One region of the Bacillus basilensis genome, then DNA from elsewhere that is predicted to be linked to it. Evidence: riboswitches for the same ligand, from Rfam matches in the RefSeq annotation. Region 1 holds a riboswitch; each other region holds the start of a gene.
The links. A riboswitch is a leader RNA that binds a small molecule or an ion and turns the genes downstream of it on or off. The one in region 1 is predicted to bind lysine.
Positions count from the first base shown of each region.

Region 1 (7,402 bases):
TCGTAATACTAAAACCAGTCGTCTTATAATCAAGTTTCACCGTATCACCAGTGTAATCTTTCGTGAATGAATCCATTTGTACAATAAAATCAGCATCTTCATATACAACATCATCTGCAACATATGTATCCCAAATTAAATCGACATCAACGAAAATACTACAAGAGTTTGTCATTGTTCCTCTAATACGAATAATCTTTTTGTCTTCACGTTCTAGACTATGTATAGCTGCTTTTGCTTCATCAGTAATGCGAATGTTCATGGTATCCCAACCTTTATTTATATTTCCTTTATTATTGCAAAAACAAGAGCAATAGGGAAGTAAAGAGGTTTGTAACAAAAAAACGAGCAAACAAATTTGTTTGCTCGTTTCATTTTATTTTAGTTCACATTTATCAAGTGGAATGACTTTTGTTTTCTTCGTAAATTTATATCCTAACCATAGTACTAAGAAGAGTGGTAAACCGATGTAAGAAACGAGTACACCGTTCCAATCGATTGATTCGCCCATAAATGCGCCGTAGTTTTGACCTAAAATTACGATGACACAAAGTGCAAATGCAAAGATTGGACCGAACGGGAACCATTTTGCTCTATATGGTAAGTCTTTTAAATCTTTTCCTTGTGCGATATATGCTTTACGGAAGCGATAATGACTAATTGCAATGCCGACCCATGCGATAAAGCCAGACATTCCTGATGCGTTTAATAACCAAATGTATACAACACCGTCACCGAATAAAGAAGCAATGAAAGCGATACTACCGACAATTGATGTTACGATTAATGCGTTAACAGGTACACCGCGGCTATCTAATTTACCAAGAAACTTTGGTGCTTTCCCTTGGCGAGCTAAATCCCAAAGCATACGAGTTGATGCATACATACCAGAGTTACCAGCAGAAAGTACTGCCGTTAAAATAACAGCGTTCATAACAGAAGCAGCAAAGGCAACGCCCGCTTTTTCAAAAATAAGTGTAAATGGACTTACTGTTACATCACTTGCGGCAAGACTTTCAGTTGTATAAGGAATTAATAAACCGATAACGAGAATCGCAAGGATATAGAATAAAAGAATACGCCAAAAGATCGAACGAATTGCTTTCGGAATATTACGTTCTGGATCAGAAGTTTCACCAGCAGCTACCCCAAGTAATTCAGTTCCTTGGAATGAGAAACCAGCTGCCATAAATACACCGATAATTGCCATGATGCCGCCGTTAAATGGTGCATCTGCAACTGTGAAGTTTTTAAAGCCAACAGTCTCGCCGCCCATAATTCCGAAAATCATCATAAAACCGACAATTAAAAAGATAATAATAGTAACTACTTTAATAAGTGCGAACCAATATTCAGATTCACCAAACCCTTTAACAGATAAGTAGTTTAAAAGGAAAATAATAGCTAAACATAATCCGCTCCAAATGAGGGAAGGGGTATCTGGGAACCAAAATTTCATAATTAATGTTACAGCCGCTAGTTCAGCAGCTATCGTAATTGCCCAGTTATACCAATAGTTCCATCCAAGTGCAAAGCCAAGTGATGGATCAACAAATTTTGTTGCATACGTACTAAAAGATCCAGTAACAGGCATGTAAGCTGCGAGTTCAGCTAAGCTTGTCATTAAAAAGTAAACCATAATTCCAATTGCGGCGTATGCAACTAATGCACCACCAGGTCCAGCTGTGTGGATCACACCACCACTGGCAAGAAATAGTCCGGTACCAATCGTACCACCGAGAGAAATCATCGTAAGGTGCCGTGATTTTAAACTACGTTTTAATTCACCTTTTCCATTTGTAGTTTCTGTTTTAGAGGTAGTTTGATTCGTTGCGCTATTCATGTTCAACACTCCTTTTCTTGTAAGATAGGAAGGAGCGGGGGAGAAAAATACAAAAAACCGCCAAAGGAATTTGGCGGAACGTTTCACAAATAACCACCCCATCATATCCTTCCGTTAAGATAGCACCCCACGTTTACACGGTAATTTGTAAACGTGACAGTTCTGTTCCTTTCGGAGACAGCCCCAGCTCATATTTCCAGAGAAGAAATATAAACTTCGGCAACTTTTCCTTTCAAACGGAGTCAGATGACATTCTCTGTGTCTCGACCGTTTTACTCTTAAAAGTCGCAACCTCTACCTCATCGGATTGATGAGGATTTATATATTGCTAAGATTTTTAATATATGGCAATTGTAATGAGTTTCTGAATATATTGCAAGATATTTTGTTAGGAAAAGTCAAAAAATATCGGTTATTGTATAGGAAACGCTTGCAAAACTCCACCCGAACCTACTATTATGTAGCAATAAGCAAAGAAAAAATTGTTATACAAATGTTTCGCAAAAAATATTGAAAAACCCTTTAAAATTAAAAGAAAATTCAGAAAATATAATTCGACATAACTATCAAAAGAGGATTATTCCTTAAATTCGTTTCAAAGAATAAGTATAAATCCGATAAATAAAATGAATATTCTTTTTATTTCTGATAAAATTGAGGTATTGTTTAATTGAAAAGGGGAAATCAATATGAAATTAGAAACAGAAAGGCTCTATATAGTGCCGTGCACAGAAGAGAGTATTCACGTTGCTAACGAGCAAGGATATAATAGTGGTCCACATATTGTAGGGCATGTAGAAAATGTAAAACAAAATAAGGATTTATTACCGTGGGGGGCGTGGTATGTCATTCGAAAAGAAGATGACATCGTTCTAGGTGATATAGGGTTTAAAGGGAAACCAAATGAGGGACATACAGTAGAAATTGGTTACGGGTTTATTGAGAAATATTGGAATGAAGGGTATGCGACAGAAGCTGTAAGAGAACTAATAAATTGGACTTTTCAAACAGGACAGGTAGAAACAATTATTGCGGAGACACTTCTTGAAAATGAAAGCTCGATTCGTGTATTAGAGAAATTACATATGAAAAGAATTGGCACTACAGAAACAATGATTAATTGGAGAATGGAAAAATGAAAAATACCGCTCGAAGTATATCGGGCGGTATTTTTATCATTATGGAAGCATTTGTTTTTGATCATTCGGATATTTGGCTGTGGATGCGTTAGAACGATTGGAATGATTGCGAACAGCAATGAAAATAGAAATAATAACGACAAGGCCAACTGCCACGTAAGAAAGTGAAATAATAGTCGGATCCACTTTAAATGTAGTGAGCAGTGTACGAATGTTTGTAAAGATAATAAGGCCACCAACTAATACGCCAAGTAAATGTGCTGGAACGATGCGTACTAACCATGCAGCAATTGGAGCTGCGACAATACCGCCAAGCATTAACGCAAATACCCAAACCCAGCTTACTTGTTCCCAGCCAAGTGAAATGAAAAATCCGATTGTTGCAGCAAGTGAAACAGGAAATTCACTCGTATCTACAGATCCGATAACTTTTCTAGCCTCATTTCCTCTTGCTAAAAGTACAGGTGTCGTAATCGGTCCCCAGCCACCGCCACCAGTTGAATCAACAAATCCAGCAAATAAGCCAAGCGGAACAAGTTGTTTAGCAGACATACGTTTCTTTGAAGTGACAATTTGTTTTTGAATAATGAATCGTAATAAAATATAAACCCCTAAAGTAAATAAAAATACGGAAATGTACGGTTTAATGACATCGCCAGGTAAATTACTTAAAAAACATGCCCCAATAAATGCGCCAACTGCTCCTGGCAATGTAAGCCTGGAAACGGTATATTTATCAACGTTTCCAAATTTGATATGAGATGCACCAGAAGCGGCGGTTGTAACAACTTCAGCTAAATGAACAGATGCGGAAGCGACAGCCGGTGCGATACCAAACATTAATAATAGTGAGGTAGATGTTACCCCATACGCCATTCCAAGCGCTCCGTCGATCAATTGAGCGAAAAATCCAATAATAGCAAAGACAATTAATTTCTGCATAAAAAATCCCCCTGTAATAGTAAATGAAAAAGGCACTTTTCCCGTGTGAGAAAAGTGCCTTTGGTTTTTCCAATCAGCAATATTGAAATTTGTTTCATTATAATACACATTAATCGTATAAATCAACTGGGTTTTAAAGTTTTTTGAATTGAACGAAAGAAAAATAAAATATACAATAAAAGGATGGAGAGAAAGGGGAGAAAGACATGTTACTATTTGATCATCTCGTTCACGCAGTTCATGGCACACCGGAGGAAGCGGCAAAACAAATGCAGAAACTTGGATTTCATACTGTATTAGGCGGAGAGCATACGAACTGGGGTACTTGGAATAGTTTAAGTTATTTTGATTTATCATACATAGAATTTCTGGCAGTTCAACATGAAGAAAAAGCGAAAGAAGCAGAAAATCCATTAGTACAAGAAACAGTGGTGAAATTACAAAATGGAGAAGGAATGCTACAACTCGCAATTCGAACAGATGCCATTGAAGAATTAGCAGTGAAATTTAGTCAGCATGGTTTACATACGATAGGGCCATTTGAAGGGAAGCGTGTGAGAAAAGATGGCAGACTTTTAGAATGGAAAATGTTATTTGTAAAGCAAGAAGAGAACAGACCGAAATTACCTTTCTTTATACAGTGGAATGAAACAGATGAAGAAAGAAGAAATGATTTACATAAAATAGGAACGATCACTGAACATAAAAACAAAGTGCAACAAATTGAAACAATTCATTATGCAGTGAAAAATGTTAGAGAAACGGTGCGGAAATGGAAAGAAGTAATGGAGCTAACTGCAAGCTCAGTCGTAAAAAGTGAAGAGTGGAATGCTGAATGCCAAAGTGTATCATTCGGTGACATTAAAGTACAGTTTTGTGAACCAATTGGAGAAGGGGTAGTACTAGAATGTTTGAAGAATCATGGCGAATATCCATTTGCAGTGGAGTTTAAAGGGGAAAATAAACGAGAGCATGAAGTGTTAGGTAGTTTGTACATATATTAATAGAGGTGAACGTTGTGGAAGAAATGCTTAGAGAGATAGAGAGAAAACTAGAATGGCCTCGTATTGTAAAGTGTACAGCTATTTCAAAAGGTTTTTCACATGAAGATAAATATAAAATTGAATTAAAGAATCGAGAAACATATTTTGTAAAAGTATGTGATGCGGTTAATTCTGAACGCAAACAAGAAGAATATACGTATATGAAACAATTAGAGTTATTACATATTCCAACGCCCAAATTAATTCATTTCATAAAACTTGAGAAATTAAATAAATGCGTTCAAGTATTTGAATGGGGCCAAGGTATAAATGGTGAAGAGAGCTTAAGTAAGCTATCGGAGGAAGAACAGTATAATGCAGGAAGAAAAGCTGGAGAAGTATTAAAGCGAATCCACTCAATTGAAAGAGGAAGTGCAAGTAATAAATGGGAAACATCTAGATGGAATAAGTACGAAAGATACATAGAGGCATTAGCAGATTACGAGGTGAACTTTCTGGATTTGAAGCCTGTATTAACCTTTGTAGAAAATCATAAAGATTTATTGAAAAATCGTCCAATCACATTTTTACACGATGACTTCCATCCAGCAAATAGTATGATTCATAATAAGGAGTTTATCGTTATCGATTTTGGTGGATATGATTTTGGCGATCCAATACACGATTTTTATAATGTAGCGATTTTTACTACAAGAATAAGCAAACCATTTGCAGTTGGACAAGTTCACGGTTATTGCGGAGGCGAACCATCGCTTCAATTTTGGCAACTGTATACATTATATGCAGCAATGACATTCCCAGCGGATATCGTTTGGACAAACCGAAGCACACCGCATTTAGTAGATGATATGAAGGAAAGGTTAAACGGAATTTTAGAAGATCATAATCAATTTTCATCCTATATTCCAAAATGGTATCAATCAAGTGAATTTAATAAATAAAGGAGGAATTCATATGGACAAAATAGCGATAATTTCAGATATACATGGTAATATTCCAGCTTTAGAATCTGTACTACAAGACATTAAATTGAGAGGAATCGAACGCATTATTTGTCTTGGAGATTTAGTAGGAAAAGGACCTCATTCTAGTGAAGTGATTGAAATCATTCGTAAAGAATGTGAAGGAGTCGTAATGGGAAACTGGGATGATTTTATTACAAAACCGACTGAATTTGAAGCGTTAAAATGGCATCAAAAACAATTATCAGAAGAACAAAATGATTATTTAAGAAGCTTACCATTTTCAATCGAGTTTTATATGAGTGGGAAACTGATTCGTATGTTCCACGCTTCACCGAGAAGTTTATATGAAAGAATACAACCACACGCTTCAAGAGAAGAGCGTATTAGTATGTTCGAAAATAGTGAGCTCACAGAGAATATAGAAGGAGAAAGAAAACCAGATGTCGTTTGCTACGGTGACGTTCACCAAGCATTCGTTCAAAATTTCAGAGGAAAAACGTTATGTAATGCTGGTAGCGTAGGAAATCCGCTTGAAATTACACAAGCTTCTTATTTAATATTCGAAGGAATTTACAATGAAAAAGAAGCAGCGAGCTTTTCCATTCAACTCGTACGTGTACCGTATGATATTGAATTGGCAATTCGGTTAGCTGAAGAACTAGAAATGCCCGAAATCGAGGAATACAAACAAGAGTTACGGACTGCATTGTATCGAGGGTTTAAGGGAAAGTAAGCCAATCATAATATATCAACGATTTGACAAAGGATATCGACTTACCGACAAATAGTGACATGAATTGTTACTTGTAATTATATTATGTTAACTAATTAGAGGAGGGAATATCATGTGTCGAAAACAAAACATCAAAGAAATTATTGATCGTATTTTAACGTTAAAATTAACTCATCCAATTAGAGTTGGAGTAAGTGGTATTACAGCTTCAGGAAAAACAACATTTGCAAATGAACTAGCGGAAGAAATAAAAAAACGAGGGTTACCAGTAACACGTGCTAGCATTGACGATTTTCATAATCCAAGATTGATTCGCTATGCACAAGGTAAAGATTCTGCAAGAGGGTATTATGAAGATGCACACGATTATACAGCTTTCAAAGAAAGGTTATTAAAGCCTTTAGGACCAAACGGGAATTTACAATATGAAACGATTTCTCATAATTTAAAAAAGGACATCCCTGTACATAATGAGCCACTAGTAGCCACGCAAAATATGATATTAATAGTAGATGGAACATTTCTATTGAAAAAAGAAGTTGAGCATTTATTCGATTACAAAATTTTGGTAGATACAGATTTTGAGATTGCGAGAAAACGTGGTGCAAAGCGCGAGACTGAGGTTTTTGGAAGTTATGAAGAAGCAGATAAGATGTTTTTGAATAGGTACCATGCGGCCTGTAAGATGTATATAGATGAGCATAATCCGAAAGAGTGTGCGGATGTTGTATTTCGGAATAGTGACTTAGAAAATCCAGAAGTTATATTTCATGAGC
Region 1 is NZ_JBNTQO010000015.1:48,474-55,875, forward strand. Features, by position in the region: gene ACQVV1_RS22505 (iron-sulfur cluster biosynthesis family protein) at 1-262, opposite strand, end outside; gene ACQVV1_RS22510 (amino acid permease) at 377-1,843, opposite strand; lysine riboswitch at 1,956-2,148, opposite strand; gene ACQVV1_RS22515 (GNAT family N-acetyltransferase) at 2,533-2,982, shown strand; gene ACQVV1_RS22520 (sulfite exporter TauE/SafE family protein) at 3,022-3,924, opposite strand; gene ACQVV1_RS22525 (VOC family protein) at 4,131-4,928, shown strand; gene ACQVV1_RS22530 (aminoglycoside phosphotransferase family protein) at 4,943-5,869, shown strand; gene ACQVV1_RS22535 (metallophosphoesterase family protein) at 5,883-6,626, shown strand; gene ACQVV1_RS22540 (nucleoside/nucleotide kinase family protein) at 6,739-7,402, shown strand, end outside.

Region 2 (7,402 bases), on a different contig from region 1:
TGTAACCCCTATTAAAATAAGAATAGACTGCATAATTGCTTCTTTCGTTAACGTTCCTGTTTTTATATTATCAATCGTAACCCCTAACACTTTCGGGGGAATAACCTCAACTATATTCACAATTAAAAGAGCTCCAATGGCGATACTATATCTCTTCCAATGCTCTTGAAAAAACCATTTTAACTTTAGTAATACTGATAACAATGTAACCTCTCCCTTCTCGTTCTCGTTTCAATCTCATTTCTTTATCCGCTATCCAGACCCATCACATTTACATTTCGTAACCCATACAATCTCATCACATTTTTCCACCTTCCAAAATTTTATATAGTAACATGGAAAATAAACAAAAAAAAGCATACCGTCGCTTGACGATATGCACAAAAATGCATAAAAAGCGTACGTTACGATATACGCAACGTACGCTTTTTATAAGACAAAGATGCCCTATATATCCGCACGGGTTGCGTAATGATATAAATGTTTTCTGCCATTTAACAGAGCTAAGCCCTTTACATTTACGATTACAATCATTACGCACACCCCCTTCATTTATTTTCCATTTATAATCTTACAACTTTATTGAGTATTCTGTCAATTGTTTTTTCACACATTAAACAAAAATATATGATACACCATTTTGAAATAAGGGAATCTTCTGTAAGAAAGGGCATACAAAATAAAAAAAGAATAAGAAATCGTTTTCACAAACATTTCATTTGAAAAATGTTATCAAACCCCCTACAATCACCTTATACTCACTCTTACAAGTTGCTATTTTAGGAGGACTAATCATGACAACTAGCAATACGTACAAATTTTATTTAAACGGAGAATGGAGAGAAAGCTCTTCAGGAGAGACAATTGAAATTCCATCTCCATACTTACACGAAGTAATTGGACAAGTACAAGCAATTACTCGCGGAGAAGTAGATGAAGCAATTGCATCTGCAAAAGAAGCTCAAAAATCATGGGCGGAAGCTTCTCTACAAGATCGCGCAAAGTATTTATATAAATGGGCTGATGAGCTCGTAAATATGCAAGATGAAATTGCCGATATCATTATGAAAGAAGTCGGTAAAGGATATAAAGATGCGAAGAAAGAAGTTGTTCGTACAGCTGACTTTATTCGTTACACAATCGAAGAAGCTTTACATATGCACGGAGAAAGCATGATGGGCGATAGCTTCCCTGGCGGAACGAAATCTAAACTTGCGATCATCCAACGTGCACCACTTGGTGTTGTATTAGCAATCGCACCATTTAACTACCCAGTAAACTTATCTGCTGCAAAACTTGCACCAGCATTAATTATGGGTAACGCTGTTATTTTTAAACCAGCAACTCAAGGTGCAATTAGCGGTATTAAAATGGTTGAAGCACTTCATAAAGCTGGCCTTCCAAAAGGTCTTGTAAACGTAGCGACAGGACGTGGTTCTGTAATTGGTGACTACTTAGTAGAACACGAAGGCATCAATATGGTATCGTTCACAGGTGGTACAAACACAGGTAAACATTTAGCGAAAAAAGCTTCAATGATTCCACTTGTATTAGAACTTGGTGGTAAAGACCCTGGTATCGTTCGTGAAGATGCTGACTTACAAGACGCTGCAAACCATATCGTAAGCGGTGCATTCTCTTACTCTGGTCAACGTTGTACAGCTATTAAACGTGTACTTGTACACGAAAACGTAGCGGACGAGCTTGTTAGCTTATTAAAAGCGCAAGTAGCTGATCTATCAGTTGGATCTCCAGAACAAGACAGCACAATCGTTCCATTAATCGACGACAAATCTGCTGACTTCGTTCAAGGTTTAGTTGACGACGCTGTTGAAAAAGGTGCAACGATCGTTATCGGTAACAAACGTGAGCGTAATTTAATTTACCCAACATTAATCGACCACGTAACAGAAGAAATGAAAGTTGCTTGGGAAGAGCCATTCGGCCCAATCCTTCCAATCATCCGTGTTTCTTCAGATGAACAAGCAATTGAAATTGCTAACAAATCAGAGTTCGGCCTGCAAGCAAGTGTCTTCACTAAAGACATTAACAAAGCATTTGCAATTGCTAACAAAATCGAAACTGGTTCTGTTCAAATTAACGGACGCACAGAGCGCGGCCCTGACCACTTCCCATTCATCGGTGTAAAAGGTTCAGGTATGGGCGCACAAGGTATTCGTAAGAGCCTTGAGTCTATGACACGCGAAAAAGTAACTGTATTAAACTTCGTTTAATCTTATATGTAGAAGCTGATCTAGTTTTAGATCAGCTTCTTTTTGTATACATACTTCAAAAAACAGAGTATGTAGTTCTACTTCTGATTTGGTTTCCCAAACCGAACTAAAACATGCCATAATAATTTTAATTCCTGAAGCACTTCCTCATAAGTTCCACGATCACTCCAAGATAATGGATTTTGTTTCAAATCCACTACAGCAGAGCCAATTATATTTGCATCGATACAATTATTCCGTGCAATGCGTCTTGCTAAAGATGGCATTTTTGAACCTCTAAAATCCATTGGAATTTCGTCTACCATAAGTATAAAGCCCATGTGCCAATACAAATCAATAGAATACTTCAGGCAAATTTCTTCTAAAGTTCTTCCTACATCCGTACCCTTAAATGAAGGATCCGCAACAAGCGCTTCCACGTCTTCTTTAAGAGAAATATCTCCATGAACTTGCGCTTCAATATAATGATTAAGATTACGGGCTGGCTCTTTGTCTGCTGAATCTATTAACGGCCTTTCCAGATTAGCCAGTAAATGATTAATGAATCTTGTTGGATTCAAATTCCCTTCCCCAATTGCAAACTCTCTTACGAATGTCTCTTCCAAAAGAGCAGCTAAAATCATATCAAACTCTTCATAAGTCCCCTTTTCTTTTGGATCTTGATGCGAATCTAAATACGTATATGTAGAGCGATAAGAAACTTTTGGAGATAAGAGAAAGTAACATGACCCAAAACGCGGAGCAGGCCCATCTGGATGTAACATCAAATTTAGCGCTCCATACTTTGGCCGTTGATCATTCGTTACACCCTCAAGTTGATATGCTCCTCCAAATATTCTCTTTTCCCAAAGGTCACGTTCACCGCCAGGATAAGCAGATACGCTTCCGTTAGATAGCAATGTTTCAAACTGACTTTTATATATGCCTTGCTCAAGCAGTGCTTCAGCAATATTTTTCATATTCGAATCTAGTCTGTCTGGATGAAAGTGTAAAGCAATCCTTGCATGAGATTTTAAATTAACAACAGCTTCTTCAAACATTTCATCTGTAATATTAGACATTTTAAGTATATGATTAATTGTTGCTTTAGCCCCGCGTTTTTCGTTCTCTGCATATTTTGAAATATACTCTAAAGCAAATAATTGAGACCTTGATAAATCCATAATCAAACCTCTCCTTTAATTGAAATGACCTTAATCCTTTCAATTAAAGGTGCATTTTTTCCTTCTTATACAAATTGAACAAAAAGCACTTTAACAAATCCTAGTTATAGATACGAGCCTTTTTTATAGGTAAATTCACACATTCTACAGAAATTTGATACCCTAGCCAGCGCTCAGCAATCTGTTCAAATGATAAGGCAGAGCCTGTTGTAAAAAAGCGATGCTTCGGATTCAGGTTATCAGACAGGATTCCTTTGTGCTGTAAAATTGTGCTTAACTCTATCGCTGTTTCTTCTGCGGAACTAATAATCGTTACATCTTCCCCTAGTTCCTTTTTTATATAGGACTCTAAAAGTGGATAATGCGTACATCCAAGAATTAACGTATCTATATCTTCTTTCGTTAATGGCAGTAAAGCTTGTTTCACTTGCTGCGTTACATATGCAATATCTTCTAATTGATTTTCTACAACTGTAGCTAAAGTCGGGCACGCGTGACTATGTACTTCCAAATATGTATCAAGCTCGTGCAATGCTTTTTCGTACATATTAGACTGTATCGTACCTACAGTTCCAATTACTCCGATTTCCCCTTTCTTTGTCACTTTAATTGCCGCTCTTGCTCCCGGATGTATAACGCCAATAACCGGAATGGACAGTGCTTCTTGCAGCGCAGTCAATGCAGCTGCTGCAGCAGTATTACATGCTACCACTAGAGCTTTTAACGGAAATTGTTTGAGGAACTCAACCATTTCAAATACGAAAGATTGTACCTCTTCTACACTTCTTGGCCCATACGGACAACGCTCATTATCACCAAGATAATAAATGCTCTCTTTAGGCAATTGTCTTATAATTTCGCTCGCAACTGTTAATCCCCCAACTCCCGAATCTAACACACCTATCACTGAATGTTTATGACATACAGACATATACTTCATCCCCTTTTCAATCTTCTAGCGTCAATAACATTTATTATATTATGAAAATTCAATATTACATAATAATCCCTCTCCCTTTTAATCACAAACTCTTCTCTATAATCTGATTATTAATATATCCATTGACGTATAAAAATTCATTTGTTACTCTTAAAGACGTTAATTTAATATTTAAATCCTCATTCGTATCTCGGTGAGGTAGAGGTTGCAATCATTAAGAGTATCATTTCAGGAGATGTAGTGGCATTGATGAAGGAATGAGAAAGGAATGATTGCCGAAGTAAGCCCGTGTCCACCATGCACGCTTGCTGGGTCTGCATTTAATAAGTGCAGAACTGTCACAAACGAAACGTTTCGTTTGTGGAGAGCTATCGAGAGGTATGTCGTGGGTTTCTTATAAGATAGAAAGCATGTAGCGGCAGATTACGTGCTTTTTTTGTTTTGTTTGGGACTTCTCTTCTCTACTAAGAAGACATACATATCTCCTCGCTTGACTTGGTTATACTAACTTTGGAGGTATTTTCTATGCAACAAAAAAAATGGGGCTTTTGGGTACTAACAGCTTTCGTTGTCGGTAACATGGTTGGCGCTGGGATTTTCATGGTGCCAAGTACGTTGGCACAAACAGCAAGCCCTCTCGGTGTCACTTTAGCTTGGTTAACAACAGGGTTTGGTGTTTTAATGCTAGCTCTTGTTTTCGGTAATTTAGCAATTCGTCGTCCTGATTTAACGACAGGACCACAAAGTCATGCATATGCTTTATTCTCAACACCAAAAAAGAAAAAAATGGCTGGTTTCAGTATGGTATGGGGATATTGGGTTGCAAACTGGGCAAGTAATGTTGCCATTATTACATCTTTCGCGGGATATTTATCACTCTTCTTCCCAATTATGAAAGATACACGACTACTATTTTCAATCGGTTCTTTTAACATAGAAGTCGGAAAACTAATTACATTTACGATTTGTTCCATCTTACTTTGGGGAACTCATATTATATTAACAAACGGTGTAAGCGGAGCTGGAAAACTAAACTTCTTAGCAACAACAACGAAAGTAACTGGATTCCTTTTATTCATCGTCGTTACGTTATTTGCATTCGAAGCTTCTAAGTTTGGACAATGGTACACACCGATGATTGATAAATCAGGTGTATCACACGGTCTTCTTTCACAAGTAAACTTAGCTGCTCTTACAACACTTTGGGCATTTATCGGAATTGAATCAGCGGTTCTTTTATCAAACCGTGCTGTTTCTCCAAAAACAGTAAAACGTGCAACAGTTGCAGGATTACTTATTACAGTTGCGATTTACTTAGGAATTACAATTTTAACAATGGGTGTACTTCACGTTGATAAATTACAAGCTTCAGAACGTCCATTAGCAGATGCACTAAATGCTGCAATGGGTCATGGCGGCGGGAAACTGATGGCATTACTTGCTCTTACTTCCCTATTCGGTTCGATCTTAGGCTGGATTTTATTAAGCTCAGAAGTACCTTATCAAGCAGCAAAAGAAGGTTTCTTCCCTTCCTTCTTCACAAAAACAAATAAAAAAGGAAGTCCAATTTATTCATTACGCTTAACAAACATTATGTCGCAAGTGTTCCTATTCTCAACATTATCAGGAACCATTGCGGAAGCTTATACATTCGTTATTACCGTATCAACACTGGCCTATCTCATTCCATATCTAGTTTCACCAATCTTCCAGTTAAAACTAGTCGCAACTGGTGAAACGTATAAAAATGAAATGCGAGCAAGAATTACAGATGGCATAGTCGCCGTTATTGCACTTTGTTACGCACTATGGGTTATTAAAACGGGGGCCTCCGATATTAAAACGTTCCTTCTTGGAATTGGTTTATTCGTAATCGGTTTTGCCTTCTATCCATTAATGAATCGTGATCAGAAAAAAAATAACGAAAAGAAAAACGGGCAAGTTGCATAACGCAATTTGCTCGTTTTTTCTTTTGTAAAACATATATAATAGAACAAAGAGGTGAAAAACATGTCAATCGAATCGCTATGGAGCAGTCGCTTCCAACAATATATTCAAAATATCATTACATACTTTGCACGTATGATTAACGGTTTACTATATAGCTTCATCTTTGTTTCCTGTATAGGTGCTTACTATTACGCAAAGTTTCTTAAGGCAACTCCTACTACAGGAGTATCCTTATTGCTTATTACAATCGTCCTAACCGTGGTTATATCAAGAACCCCAATACGTACATTTATCCAAAAGCCTGATGCTGTTTATTTGCTTGCATTAGAAGAGAAATTAACTTCTTATTTCAAAAAATCTCTTCTATATAATTACATCATTCAGCTTTTCCCATTATTATTTACGTTCCTTATTCTCGTTCCGCTTGCACTGCAATCATTACAATTAACTGTGCCTTTCTTATGTACAATCTTTATCGTTTTAATGATTACGAAAGCTTGGAACATATACATACATTGGATATGGCGTGATAGTCATGAAAAAAGCATATGGTTAATTATTCGTATTGCTTGTAACGCCCTCATTATTTACATGCTGTTTTATGCGGCAAATGTTCTCATATTGGGCGGATTACTCTTACTACTTACTTTCCTTTTTCTATATACGAAAAAGCAACCTACAAAACGAATACCGTGGGATTACATAATTGAACAAGAAGAAAAAATGAACGTTCGTTTCTATCAATTTGCTAGCATTTTCACCGATGTTCCGCAACTGAATAAACAAGTAAATAAAAGAAAATGGCTTACCAATTGGGTTGAACCTTTATTACATAAAAAACGAGCAACTTTCTTCTATTTATATACACTAGCATTTTTACGCGGGAATGATTATTTCGGTATATATATTCGCTTAGGATTAATCGGTGCCTTCGCCTTATATTTTATACCCAACATATACGTAAAGGGCGCTATCGCTTACATCGTCCTATATATGATTTCTATGCAGCTCCGTTCCCTGTGGAAATATTTTTCGGGAAATATTATTGCAGCATTATATCCAATTACTACTGAAGAAAAAACGAAGCAATTTCTTAGCTTAATCTTTATATTACT
Region 2 is NZ_JBNTQO010000004.1:102,673-110,074, reverse strand. Features, by position in the region: gene ACQVV1_RS09930 (ABC transporter ATP-binding protein) at 1-204, opposite strand, end outside; gene gapN (NADP-dependent glyceraldehyde-3-phosphate dehydrogenase) at 795-2,234, shown strand; gene ACQVV1_RS09920 (DUF3626 domain-containing protein) at 2,312-3,397, opposite strand; gene racE (glutamate racemase) at 3,498-4,328, opposite strand; lysine riboswitch at 4,529-4,716, shown strand; gene ACQVV1_RS09910 (amino acid permease) at 4,863-6,287, shown strand; gene ACQVV1_RS09905 (ABC transporter permease) at 6,348-7,402, shown strand, end outside.
Region 2: linked by a shared signal. The riboswitch ahead of ACQVV1_RS09910 (amino acid permease) and the one ahead of ACQVV1_RS22510 (amino acid permease) in region 1 are both predicted to bind lysine.

Region 3 (7,402 bases), on a different contig from region 1:
TTTTCAATCCTAGTTTTCCGATATATTTTAATTATTTTATTTTATAAAAAAGGAATTGCCCATCCGAACAACTCCTTTTCCCCATTTAAACAAGTTCTTTAATACGTATGCGATCGTTCCCAATAATATTTTCATATGTTTCGCGCTCTACAACAATTTGCGATGTTCCACCTTTTGCAAAGACGACGGCTGGTCTTCGAATACGGTTATAATTATTTGCCATTGAATACCCATATGCTCCCGTACAAGAAACTGCTAATAAATCGGCAGAAGCAACTTTCGGTAGAGTAATGTCCCAAATCAACATATCTCCACTCTCACAGCACTTCCCAGCAATCGAAACGATTTCCTCATTCTCATCATTCCCTCGATTTGCTAACATAGCTTCATAACGAGCGTTATATAAAGCTGGTCTTAAATTATCAGTCATCCCACCATCCACTGATACATATTTCCGAATACCAGGAATGTCTTTCACAGATCCGACTGTATAAATTGTCGTTCCAGCATCGCCTACAATACTACGGCCTGGCTCAACCCATATTTCTGGCAATGGATAATTATATACTGTAAATTGTTCTCTCACTGCACTTGTTACAGCTCGCACATATGTCTCAAGAGTTAATGGTGTATCTGACTCTGTGTAGCGTATTCCGAATCCTCCGCCCACATTTAACACTTTTACTACATAGTTCGTTCGCTCTCTCACTTCTTCTAAAAATTGATGAAGAACTTCAATCGCTCGAACAAATCCAGCCGTTTCAAATATTTGCGATCCGATATGTGAATGAATTCCTAACACATTATAATTTGATTTTTGTAAAGCAAGTTCAATGGCTTGCATCGCTTGACCATTTGAAACGCCAAATCCAAATTTCGAATCATCTTGACCTGTTGTAATATATTCATGTGTGTGTGCCTCTACTCCAGGCGTTACACGGATTAATATGTTCACAAATTTCCCGTGTTGCACTGCTAAATCATGCAAAATTTCTAATTCCAAGAAATTATCTACGACAAAACAACCAATATTCGCCTGAAGAGCCATCACGATCTCTTCTTCTGTTTTATTATTGCCGTGAAAATGAATACGCGATGCCGGAAATCCTGCTTGAAGCGCAGTATATAATTCCCCTCCAGAAACAACGTCTAATGACATATTCTCTTCACGAGCTACTCGGCACATCTCCATGCACAAGAACGCCTTGCTTGCATATGCTACTTGATAAGAGAACCCACTTTCTTTAAAAGCACGATGAAACGCGCGGCACTTTCCTCGAATTGACTCTTCATCGTATACATAAAGCGGTGTTCCGTATTGTTTTGCTAGCTGCGTCGTATCGCACCCTCCAATTTCTAAGTGTCCTTGCCCATTGATTCGGCTTGTGCCGTGTAAATACATTTGAATTCCTCCCTTATTTCCTCTAAAACTCATAACCCCAATCTTCTATTCATTGCAGCACGCTTTTAGATAGACAAAAAACGCGCGGAACAATGTTCACACGCGTTTCTTATTAGGAAAAATATATATTGAAAAAATAAACGAGTTGTTATCTCCTCAAAATAAGAAACCGCATCAACATCTCCAAATAGCTCTCCATAAAATAAATCTTATGACAGTACTACATTTATTCAATGCAGTCCCAATATATGAATAAGATGGTTATTCTTATATTTCGGCAATAGTCCCTTTCAACCTATGATCACAGATTCCATTAAATCTCCCATAGCTTACTCTTTCCTATCGCGGCCTCTACCTTTGAGAGTAGATGAGGTAAGTCTATTTAATTTTCAAACATCTAATTGTTGCTATTAACAATACCAAAGGACCATTTTATTTGTCAAACAATTTTTTATATTGTTTTTTTACAGTCTAGTTTCGTATCATTCGGTAAGCGCTTTACTAAAATCTTTGTCACTTCCCATTCGCCTTCGTCGTTATTAAATGTAATCGTTACCTTCTCAAATGGTGGAGCAATTTTCCCAGCGACTCGTTCATACTTCGTTACTTCAATAGCCGCTTGAAATAAATATGTATCGCTATACACTTTTTTTAAACTAATAATTTTTGGACATTGATACGGCTTCAAGCTCCCATATTGTTTTTCAATTGCTTTATTTATTTTCGGAAATAAAACAGAATAAAGGGCATCTTCCATAAGAGGTGCATCATATTGGGCTACCGACACACTCGGTGAAGCAAAAAGTATAACACTACTGCATACTATACAATATAATAATTTTCGCATTATAACCTCCGTATTGTTACACGATTCTTTCTACGCACGATAATTATCATACATAGAAACTCCGTTTTATTGTCTCCTACTGCCCTTTTTCTACTCAATTATTATAAAAAAGCCCACAACTCTCTTTTATTTTCGTATAATGATACTCATAGTATAATAAACATAATAACAAAGGACTGTTCGTATATATAAAATGAGGCGCCACTCAAACCGGCTCACAAGAACTGTCATGCTTTTTAGGAGAGGAGTATATTATGCTACAACGTCTGTTTCCAAAACTGCGATTTGCACTCGTTGCAGTCGTTTTATTATGGATAAAAACATATATTGTGTACAAGCTAGCATTTGATATTAAAATTGATAATTTCTTTGAAGAGTTTATGCTTTTTATTAATCCACTGGCTGCGTTACTTTTATTTTTCGGTTTTGCTTTATTTGCATCTAAGCACCGAAACCGCATTATAATTGGAATCAGTTTTATACTATCATTCATTTTATTCGGAAATGCAATGTTCTATGGGTTTTATAACGATTTCGTTACATTCCCAGTATTATTCCAAACAAATAACATGGCTGATTTAGGGACAAGTATAAAAGAACTCTTTACGTATAAAACATTACTTTTATTTGCAGATGCGATTATTTTAATGTTTCTTTCGCGTAAATTCCCGGCATTTTGCGACAAGACGCCGCTTTCTCGCTCTGAGAAGCGAACTTTCTTTAGCGGTGTAACAGCTCTATTAGCACTACAGATTGTTGTTTCCGTTATTTATAAACCACAAATGTTCTCACGCTCATTTGACCGTCAAACTGTCGTGAAAAATTTAGGTTTATACACATATCATCTATTCGATATTACACTTCAATCGAAATCTTCAGCTGAACGTGTATTTGCAAGTGGGGACGGGTTCTCCGAAATTAAAAACTATACAGACTCAAAAGATAAACAAGTTGATAAGAACTTATTTGGAGCTGCCAAAGGTAAAAATGTAATTTTGATTTCAATGGAATCTACACAAAGTTTTGTTATTAATAAAAAAATAAATGGAAAAGAAATTACTCCATTTTTAAATGAATTTATTAAAGATAGTTTTTATTTCGATAACTTCTATCATCAAACAGGACAAGGTAAAACTTCTGATGCTGAATTTATCGTTGAAAATTCACTTTATCCGTTAGACCGCGGTTCTGTATTCTTTACTCATGCAACAAATGAATATACCGCTACACCAGAACAATTAAAGAAATACGGATATTCTTCTGCTGTCTTCCATTCAAACGATAAAACGTTTTGGAATCGTGATGTAATGTATCCTGCACTTGGATATGATCGTTACTTTAATTTAAATGATTACGTAGGCACAGAACAAATGTCTGTCGGTTGGGGGTTAAAAGATAAAGAGTTCTTTGAACAATCTATTCCACAACTAAAATCTTTACCACAACCGTTCTATACAAAATTCATTACTTTAACAAACCATTTTCCATTTCTTCTAAATCCAGAAGATCAATATGTTGATGAGTTTAATTCAGAAAGTGGTGTTGTAAACCGTTACTTCCCAACTGTTCGTTACACGGATGAAGCTCTTAAACTGTTTATTAAACAATTAAAAGAAGATGGGCTGTATGATAATTCAGTTATTATCATTTATGGAGACCATTACGGTATTTCTGAAAATCATAACGCAGCTATGGCTCAATTCCTTGGGAAAGACGCTATTACACCGTTTGATTCTATGCAATTACAACGCGTCCCTCTCATTATTCATGTACCTGGTCAAGAAGGAAAAGTCATTTCTAAAGTATCTGGTCAAATTGATATTAAACCAACGCTACTTCATTTACTTGGTATTAAAACAAATCAATCAGTTGAATTTGGAACTGACTTATTTATTAAAGAAGAAGACCCACTTATGGTAATGCGTGATGGTAGCTTCGTTTCAAAAGATTATGTTTATACAAAAAACATGTGCTATAAACGAGATACAGGTGAAAAGACGGACATTTCATTATGTCAACCAAATATTGAAAAAGCAAAAACTGAATTGAAACTCTCCGACAAACTCATTTATGGAGATTTATTACGTTTCGATCCTAACAATCGGTATAAAACCGGAACGATGACAACGAGATTTGAATAATACAAGAAGCAACTTTATAAAAGTTGCTTCTTTTTTTACTTATTTTTCAAATTATTCTTCTATGAAATCTTTCACAAATTGGGAATTTCTTTCGTATGAGGAAGAAATTTATGGTATGATAAAATAAGTAAACTTTCATACACTAATTAAGAATTTATTACAGAAAGCAAGGGATCAGATTTTGTATAGAGCAGCTATTCCAAACTTATTTACGCTCGGAAATTTATATAGTGGATTCTTGTCAATCGGCTATGCATCTTTAGGATATTATAAATCAGCTGCTATTTTAGTACTTATCGGGATGATGTTAGATAGTCTTGATGGGCGTGTTGCTCGTTTATTACGTGTTGATTCACAAATGGGAAAAGAGCTCGACTCACTTGCAGATGTCGTAACATTTGGTGCAGCACCTGCTGTTTTAATGTATTACACATCTTTCTCCAACTACGGAATCATCGGTCTATACATAGCGGGATTATTCCCTCTTTTCGGGGCATATCGTTTAGCACGATTTAATGTAACACCATCTTCTACTTCAATGAAATATTTCACTGGGGTACCGATTACAGCAGCGGGTGGGCTTGTTGCTTTCTTAACATTATTTTCACATACCATTCCAAAAATCGTTCTTATTACAGTATTTGTAACGTTCGCATTTTTAATGGTAAGCCGCATTCGTATCCCAAGTTTAAAAGATGTACCAATTCCACGATATAGCATCATTATTACACTATTTTTAGTTGGAATCATTATTACAATGTACCAAACAGGGTTCGGTAATTTTTCTGTTTTCTTATTCATTGCTATTCCACTATATATTTTGTATATGCTATCTCAATTTCTTAGACAAAGACCATCTAAAAGAGCAAATAAAGAAAAATAAAAAAACCTTCCGATTCCGGAAGGTTTCTTTTTATTTTGTAACCAATACTTTTTGATTTACAGGTGTTACAGGCTCTTCACCGTTTAATACGGCTAAAATATTTCTTACTGCCATTTCAGCCATCGCATCGCGCGTTTCAAATGTTGCATTTCCTACGTGAGGAGCAAGTACTACATTTTTTAATTCTTTTAGCTCTTCTGTAATTTTCGGTTCAAATTCAAACACGTCAAGAGCTGCCCCTTCAATTTCATTCGTTTTTAATGCTTGAGCAAGTGCCGCTTCATTCATAATTGGTCCACGTGAGGCATTTACAATGTACGCTGTTTTCTTCATCATTTTAAACTGCTTTTCATCAATCATATGATGCAATTTCGGATTATACGCACAGTTAATTGTAATAAAGTCTGCTGTTTGTAACAATTCTTCCAATGTTACATATGTTGCTTCCAGTTCACTTTCAGCTGTAGGTTTTCGATTTGGTCCTGTATATAAAACATTCATTCCGAACGCTTTCGCACGCTTTGCAACTGCCTTTCCGATTTCTCCAAGGCCAATAATTCCAATTGTTTTACCATGTACTTCGCGGCCTAAGAAAAATAATGGAGCCCATCCGTTAAATCCAGTTGTACGACATAGCGTATCACCTTCAGGAATTCTACGTGCAGCTGCTAAAAGAAGTGCAAATGTTAATTCTGCTGTCGCTTCAGTTGATACTTTCGGTGTATTCGTTACCGCAATCCCTTTTCCTCCGGCATACGAGTAATCAATATTATCGTAACCAGCACCGTAGTTTGCAACAATCTTCAAATTAGGTGCCGCATCAATCACTTCTTTTGTCACCTTTGTAGAAAGTAGGCTTAATAATGCATCTTTATCTTTTACACGCTCTGTTAATTCATCTAAAGAAATTAGCGCCTCTTTATCATACATTTCTACATCATGATCTTTTAATAATTCTAATCCGATTGCTGGAATTTCCCCTGCTACTAATATTTTTGCCACTACTAACACCTCTTCTATAGAAAATAAGATATCTCTTATATTTCATTGTAAGAAATCCACATATAAAAACCAAGGAATTTGATTATAGTTTTGAAAATCGACACTTTTCCATGAAAAAAGAGGAGATGTAACTCTCCCCTCTTCTTACGCTTTTTCCTGCGATGCTTTTCCGAGCTTCACATCAATCGTTCCTTCTGCAACTGTATCGCTAATTTGCTCCTCAATAACTGACTGAGCAGTATTCGTTGTTTCAGAAGTATACGCTTGTTGCTGTGCACCTTGTACATTTTGTTTATTTTGTTGTTTCGCCATTTCTTTCCCTCCTTTTTATTCTTTCTTATTTTGAACAAAAAGGAGGGTTTTCATCAAAAAATCGTAGTTCATTTTGAAATTGTTACTACTTCTTCCAGTAATCTCATCGTTCTTACTCTTTTCGTAAATGTAGCTAAGTGAGAAATATCATGATTACGTAATGTATTTATATTCTCTTCCACATATTTCCCTAAATCATTCGGATAATGAGCATCCGAGGAGAGAGTAATCGGAACACCATGCTTAGCTAATACTTGTAAATACAGCGGACTCGGGCACATTTCTCGCACAGGATAGCGATAGTACAATCCTGCATTTATTTCCGTTGCCGTATTTGTTTCTACTAATGCACACGCAATTTTCTTATAATAAGAAAGTTGTTCATTCTCATCTAACCGATAATTAAATACTTTTATGTTATCAAGATGAGCTATAATATCAAATAACTCAGAGCGAACCGCACTCTCTACAGTTTTGAAAAACGTATCATATAAAGCACATAATTCATGTTCCTCAAAATATTCTTGCGTATCTGGATTATCAAATCCCCATCCATTTAAAAAATGAACAGATCCAATTACATAATCAAAGTCTCCTAATGCCAGTAAAGATTGTAATTCTTGTTCACCACCAATAAAATAATCCGCTTCAATTCCAAGTTTAAGCGTAACCCCTCTTTTACTCCATCGTTCTTTCGCTTCTTCAATTGCTTTTGTAAAATCATGTAGTGACGCTACCCTTACTTGGTCTAACCATTCCTTCTGCAAACGTCCAAGCTTAGAATCACTAATATCGACATATCTTTCATAGTATTC
Region 3 is NZ_JBNTQO010000005.1:117,265-124,666, reverse strand. Features, by position in the region: gene lysA (diaminopimelate decarboxylase) at 86-1,402, opposite strand; lysine riboswitch at 1,583-1,764, opposite strand; gene ACQVV1_RS12570 (DUF3888 domain-containing protein) at 1,854-2,249, opposite strand; gene ACQVV1_RS12565 (LTA synthase family protein) at 2,504-4,390, shown strand; gene pssA (CDP-diacylglycerol--serine O-phosphatidyltransferase) at 4,572-5,273, shown strand; gene ACQVV1_RS12555 (NAD(P)-dependent oxidoreductase) at 5,304-6,275, opposite strand; gene ACQVV1_RS12550 (YozQ family protein) at 6,420-6,587, opposite strand; gene ACQVV1_RS12545 (histidinol phosphate phosphatase domain-containing protein) at 6,656-7,402, opposite strand, start outside.
Region 3: linked by a shared signal. The riboswitch ahead of lysA (diaminopimelate decarboxylase) and the one ahead of ACQVV1_RS22510 (amino acid permease) in region 1 are both predicted to bind lysine.